Regions from separate parts of the Salinicoccus bachuensis genome, predicted to be linked through region 3. Evidence: riboswitches for the same ligand, from Rfam matches in the RefSeq annotation. Region 3 holds a riboswitch; each other region holds the start of a gene.
The links. A riboswitch is a leader RNA that binds a small molecule or an ion and turns the genes downstream of it on or off. The one in region 3 is predicted to bind S-adenosylmethionine.

Region 1 (2,272 bases), 800 kb from region 3:
GCCATAGGACTCATTATTCGTCCGCTTGATGTTGCCCGAAAGGATGTTCAGGTCGAGATTGTATTTCTTGACGACCTGCGAGACGATCGGCGCTTTCGACTGTGAACCGACAAAGCCGAGCTTGAGTATTTTCGAAGTCGGGAACATCTCCCTGACCTCCTCGAATGACAGGGCCGTCTCCTCATCGTTGATGTCATCTTTGACAAAGCGTTTCGTCACGCCATGCTCCGGATTCTGGAACAGCTTTATCACCGGTCCGGTCTCCACGACCCGGCCGTTCTCCATCACTGCCGCCCGGTCGCATATCTTGCGGATGACATGCATCTCATGCGTGATGAGGACGATGGTCAGATCCATTTCATCACGTATTTTTACCAGCAGGTCGAGCACCTCATCCGTCGTTTCAGGATCGAGCGCACTCGTCGCCTCATCACAAAGGAGCACTTCGGGCCTGTTGGAGAGCGCCCTCGCAATGCCGACCCGCTGCTTCTGTCCACCCGAAAGCTGGCTTGGATAGTTGTCTTCACGCCCCGTGAGGCCGACAAGCTCCACCAGTTCCGCCACACGGCGCGCACGCTCCTTCTTCGGCACACCGGCGATCTCCAGTGGGAAGCTGATGTTGTCGGCGACGGTCCTCGACCAGAGCAGGTTGAAATGCTGGAAGATCATGGAGACCTTCTGGCGTTTCCTGAGCAGATTCGACCGAGTCATCGAACTGATGACATCTTCACCAATCACCACTTCGCCCGAGGAGGGCTGTTCCAGGCCGTTCAGCATTCTGATCAGCGTGGATTTGCCTGCTCCCGAATAGCCGATGACGCCGAATATCTCCCCTTCCCTGATATGAAGGTTGACATCATCCACGGCCTGGATGGTATTGTTCTTCGTCTTGAAAATTTTCGTTGCTTTCCTTATATCGATCATACGTTTCACCCTGACTTGTATATTGGAAAAGTCGTGCATTTTCCGCTCCGCTAAATAAAAAGCCCACTCAAAAGTTGAGCAGGCACCGGTTTTATCCATCAGCCTCTCATCTTCGATCAATCGATCAGTGAATTGGCACCTTGTCACAAAGACGGTTGCCGTGGTTTCGTCGGGCACTTCCCTCCACCACTCTTGATAAGAGTTTCATTATTAGATTGTTAATAATACTATCATCCGCATCCCTATTCGTCAACAAGGAATTCATCGAACACTTCCGTCAGATGGGGTACGGACTGGAATGCATATACTTCCCGGACCAGCTTGCCCTCCCTGAACAGTAGCAGTGCGGGCGCCGATCTGATCTCATACGTTTCTATGAGGTCCTTATGATAGTTCAAATTCATGGAAGTATATGAAACTCCCTTCATTTCCGAGACGATATCGAGCATCCTTTCCGCAATCTGGCAGTTTGCACATATCGGCGCATAGCCATAGAGTACGAACGTCTCCTCAGATTGAATACGGCTGGTAATATCGATTGTCTTTGGTTCTTTCATCATTACTGAACTTACCTTTCATGATCAGGCTTGTATCTACATAGAAATCGTGTCTCATAAGGAGGTTTGCCAAGTAGTCGCGTGGGCAGCGGCCCACTTCACCGAATTTCGGGTCAATATATATGTGAGTACTTTCACTCAGATGTTTTTTAAACCATTTCCTGATGTTTCTTCCCTCTTTGTCCGCATCGGACAGGATATAGATGTCGGAGCCATTCAGCTGGTCGAGAATCTCATCCAATTTTGAGATTCCCATTGTACCATGGGTGCATATGATCTGTACAGGTTCAATCAATACTTCTTCGATGCGCCGCTTATCCGTCTTTCCTTCGACAATGAGCACTTTATCGGAAAAATACACTGCCATCACCCCTGGTATCATATTTTAAAAAAACTCCAGACGATGTCCAGAGTTTCAGTTTTTATGCATCCACCATTTCTTCGTAGGCATCCGCATCCATCAGTTTATCAAGTTGTGATTCATCGGACAGTTCAATGACCACCATCCATGCTTCCTCATAAGGAGATTCATTGACAAGCTCAGGGCTGTCCTCGAGTCCTTCATTGATCTCGACTACTGTACCACTGAGTGGTGCATACAGTTCGGATACCGTCTTTACGGACTCCACACTGCCGAATGACTCCCCAGTAGTAATTTCATCGCCTTCAGCAGGCAGCTCCACAAATACGATATCACCGAGCTCGGATTGGGCGAATTCCGTAATACCGATTGTCGCCTTGCCATCTTCAAATTTGACCCATTCATGATCTTCTGAATACTTGAATTCTTT
Region 2 (2,272 bases), 620 kb from region 3:
TTTTTTGCGATATAGCGTGCTGCATAGGCTGCAGAGCGGTCGACTTTGGTCGGATCCTTGCCGCTGAAGGCCCCGCCGCCATGGCGTGCGTAGCCACCATAAGTATCGACGATGATCTTCCGTCCGGTCAGTCCGGCGTCCCCCTGCGGGCCGCCGATGACGAAGCGTCCCGTCGGATTGATGATATATTTCGTTTCCTCATCAAGCAGTTCGGCCGGCACCACTTCACGGATGACGTGCGTAAGCAGATCCCGCTGGATCGTCTCCTTTTCAATCTCTTCGTGATGCTGTGTCGAGATGACGATCGTATCCACCCGCTTGACCTGGTCATTCTCATCATATTCGACAGTGACCTGCGTCTTGCCGTCCGGTCTCAAATAGTCGATGATATTCTCCTTGCGCGCCTCGGTCAGGCGCCTTGACAGCTTATGGGCCAATGCTATCGGCAGAGGCATCAGTTCTTCAGTCTCATCACATGCAAAGCCGAACATCAGCCCCTGGTCCCCCGCTCCGGTGGATACGGCATCCGTCTCCCTCGTCTCCACAGCATTGTTCACCCCTTGGGCGATATCGGAGGACTGTTCGTCTATTCCGGTAAGGACGGACATCGTCTTGTAGTCGTAGCCATATTTGGCAAGGACATAACCGATATCCTTCACCGTCTCCCTCACTATTTTCGGGATGTCCACATAGGTGTTCGTGCTTATTTCTCCGACGATCAGTGCCATGCCTGTATTCACTACAGTTTCACAGGCGACCCGGGCATGGGGGTCCCCTTTCAGTATTTCGTCCAGGATTGCATCCGATATCTGATCCGCAATTTTATCAGGATGTCCCTCCGTCACGGATTCGGAAGTAAAAAGTCTACGCTCTGCCATTAAAAATATCTCCTTTATGATTATTAGCTATCTCCCAGTAGCAAAAAATAAAGCCTTTTCCCAATAATACGAGAAAAGGCTCCGCTCTTCCCCTTATCGATCAGAATAACTTCTGCATCCTTTAGCACCTTTCTTTGTTGAAAAGAGGTTGCTGGGTTTCGTCGGGTATGTTCCCTCCACCGGCTCTTGATAAGAGATAACTTAACATATAATATACTAGATGATGGGAATCAAATCAAGGTAATAATATTTTACAATTATTATGTCACATCAATTATCAATGTGTTATACTAATTCGTGAAAGTACCTGATTACTTTGTAAACTACATAAAACGGGGGCAATAATTATGGTAAACCATTCCGAACGCATTCAAAATCTGGTGGCTAAGGATACTTCGCATGTCCAGCTTTCCACATCCAAGCTGGTCGAAAAGTCTTTGAAGAGGGGAGAAGGCAGACTGACGGAGACGGGTGCGCTGCGTGCTGAAACGGGCAAATATACCGGACGCAGCCCGAAGGACCGCTTCATCGTCGAAGATGGTGTATCAAAGGACAAGGTCGACTGGGGTGAGGTCAACCAGCCCATCTCGGAGACGGTCTTCGACAATCTGTTCACCAAGGTCATCGACTACCTGGGGGAGAAGGAGGAGGTCTTCGTCTTCAACGGCTATGCAGGCGCTGATGAAAGGACACGCCTCAACCTCAGTGTGGTGACCGAGTTCAGCTGGCACAGCATGTTTGCGCGTACGATGTTCATCCGTCCGGAAACGAAGGAAGAAGCCCTCGGCATGGATCCACAGTTCACGATCGTTTCTGCACCGACCTTCAAGGCCGACCCTGAGACCGATGGAACCAAATCGGAAGCATTCGTCATCGTGTCCCTCGAAAAAGGCATCATACTGATCGGTGGCACGGAATATGCGGGAGAGATGAAGAAATCCATCTTCTCGATTATGAACTACCTGCTGCCCGAGCAGGACGTAATGAGCATGCACTGCTCTGCCAATGTAGGGGAAAACAAGGATGTCGCCCTCTTCTTCGGCCTCTCCGGTACAGGCAAGACGACGCTGTCTGCGGACGCCCAGCGCGAACTCATCGGTGATGATGAGCACGGCTGGAATGAAAACGGCGTGTTCAATATCGAAGGGGGCTGCTATGCGAAGACGGTCAACCTTTCTCCTGAGAAGGAACCTGAAATCTTCAAGGCGATCAAGTTCGGTTCGGTGCTCGAGAATGTTGTCCTCGATGAGGATGGGAACCCGGACTACGATGATGGTTCACTGACGGAGAATACACGTGCCGCCTACCCGCTCGACCATATCGACAATGCGCGCATCCCGTCCGTGGCGGGACATCCCAACACGATCATATTCCTGACTGCAGATGCCTTCGGG
Region 3 (2,272 bases):
GGCCGGACAGGAGTGACGCCGTCCCTTCGTAGCTCACGCTGTTCTGGAGCGCTTCATATTTTTCATAGGCTTCCGCCTCGGTCTCCCCGATGATCGGCAGGATCATCGGAAACACTTTGACGTCGTCTGCATTTCTGCCCTGGGCCACCGTACGTTCCCTGATATCCTTCACATAGGCTGCCAGGGCTTCCAGGGAATGATTCTTCGTGAACACCGCTTCCGCATGCTTCGCTGCAAAGTCGCGCCCCTTCGGCGATGCCCCCGCCTGGAAAAGTACAGGCGTCCTTTGGGGAGAGGGCTCCACAAGATGCGGCCCCGGCACATTGAAGAATTCGCCGCGGTGGTTGATCATGTGCACCTTGTCAGGGTCTGCAAACGTATCGTTTTCCCTGTCATACTGGACGGCATCTTCCGCCCAGCTGTCCTCCCAGAGCTTGTACACGACCTGGAGGAATTCATCTGCACGGTTGTACCGCATCTCCTTCGGCAGTCGCTGCTCGAGCCCCATGTTGACGGCTTCGCTCTCAAGGTATGATGTCACAACATTCCATGCCACCCGGCCCTCGGTCAGGTGATCCAGCGTCGACAGCTGACGTGCCAGGGAATAGGGCTGTGCATATGTAGTCGAAATCGTCGGTGCAAACCCGAGATGCTTTGTAACGGCTGCCATGGCAGGAATCACGAGTGTCGGATCATGGGCGGGCAGCTGGACGGCGTGCTTTGCCGCTGCATCATGGTTGTTTCCATAGACGCTGTAGGTCCCCAGCACATCTGCAATGAAGAGTGCATCGAACCTTCCGCGCTCCAGTGTCATCGCCGTATCAATCCAGTATTCCAGACGGTTGTGGCCCGTACCCTGGTCCTTTTCATGCTTCCACAGCCCCGTGGAATGGGGGGACGGTGAATTCTGGATGAAGCCGTTGAGATGGATCTGTTTTTTTGACATGTTCATACCTCCGCTTTTTGATATTGAAAAGCCCCTGCTTCTTGAAAATAAGAAGAGGGGCTTTATTTTATAAAATAGAACATCTCTTCCTATCTTCTAGCAAATCGCTACTGGAATTGGCACAGTTCACATACGGTCTGTTGCCGAGGTCTCAAAGGGCCAGTCCCTCCACCTCTCTTGATAAGAATTTTCTGAAATTATTAAGTTATGATGACTAATATATCCCATAGGATATTCAAAGTCAACACCAAATTCTAGTTTTCTTATAGGAATTGGATTTGGCATGTATATCTTTCATATCATTTGATTTCAGACTGTTCTGACACTATAATTGTATTGTGTACAGATTGGAATCAGTATAAACAGTAGACTGTTCTGATTGACATGTTTCCAAGCATCATCTTTCCGTAATTGGTCACGAACCAGATCATAGGAGGTTTTGATTTTGGCAGATAAGAACTATCAGAAAGAAAATGAGATTCCACGCGAGAAAGAAGCGGAACGCGATACGATGACGACCCGGCAGGGCCGGCCCGTCACAGATAACCAGAACTTGCGCACCATCGGCGACCGGGGACCGGCGACGATGGAAAACTACCATTTCCTTGAAAAGATGTCGCACTTCGACCGCGAAGAAGTACCGGAACGGGTGGTACATGCGCGGGGTACCGGCGCATTCGGCTACTTTGAAACCTACGGCAAAGTCGGGGACGAACCGGCAGAAAAGTATACACGCGCGAAAGTGTTTTCCGGCGAAGGCAAGAAGACGCCACTCATGGTACGCTTCTCCACCGTCGCAGGCGCCAAGGATTCGCCTGAAACGGAACGCGACCCACGGGGCTTCGCCATAAAAATGTATACAGAGGACGGCAACTGGGACCTCGTCGGCAACAACCTGAAGATCTTCTTCATCCGTGATGCCATGAAGTTCCCTGATATGATTCATGCCTTCAAGGCAGATCCGGTATCCAATGTGCCCGATCCGACACGGATGTTCGACTTCGTCTCCCGTTCGCCGGAAGCGACGCACATGATCACATTCCTGTTCTCGCCCTGGGGTATTCCAGCCTCATACCGGCACATGCAGGGTTCCGGCGTCAACACTTACAAATGGGTGAATGACAAGGGTGAATCCGTACTCGTCAAATACCACTGGGAGCCGAAACAGGGCATCCGCAACCTGACACAGGAGGAGGCGCACGACATCCAATCCCAGAATGTCGCCCATGCGACACAGGATCTCTACACGGCGATCGAACGCGGCAATTATCCTGAATGGGAACTGTTCGTCCAGATCATGGAGGACGACTATCATGAGGAACTGGA

Region 1: linked by a shared signal. The riboswitch ahead of RQP18_RS02415 (methionine ABC transporter ATP-binding protein) and the one ahead of RQP18_RS11575 (LLM class flavin-dependent oxidoreductase) in region 3 are both predicted to bind S-adenosylmethionine.
Region 2: linked by a shared signal. The riboswitch ahead of metK (methionine adenosyltransferase) and the one ahead of RQP18_RS11575 (LLM class flavin-dependent oxidoreductase) in region 3 are both predicted to bind S-adenosylmethionine.

The regions. Positions count from the first base shown of each region.
Region 1 covers NZ_CP138333.2:461,689-463,960, reverse strand. The annotation lists gene RQP18_RS02415 (methionine ABC transporter ATP-binding protein) at 1-924, opposite strand, end outside; SAM riboswitch class I at 1,028-1,126, opposite strand; gene RQP18_RS02410 (thioredoxin family protein) at 1,167-1,484, opposite strand; gene RQP18_RS02405 (toprim domain-containing protein) at 1,435-1,848, opposite strand; gene gcvH (glycine cleavage system protein GcvH) at 1,904-2,272, opposite strand, start outside.
Region 2 covers NZ_CP138333.2:1,654,460-1,656,731, forward strand. The annotation lists gene metK (methionine adenosyltransferase) at 1-878, opposite strand, end outside; SAM riboswitch class I at 969-1,074, opposite strand; gene pckA (phosphoenolpyruvate carboxykinase (ATP)) at 1,226-2,272, shown strand, end outside.
Region 3 covers NZ_CP138333.2:2,277,783-2,280,054, forward strand. The annotation lists gene RQP18_RS11575 (LLM class flavin-dependent oxidoreductase) at 1-946, opposite strand, end outside; SAM riboswitch class I at 1,033-1,133, opposite strand; gene RQP18_RS11580 (catalase) at 1,458-2,272, shown strand, end outside.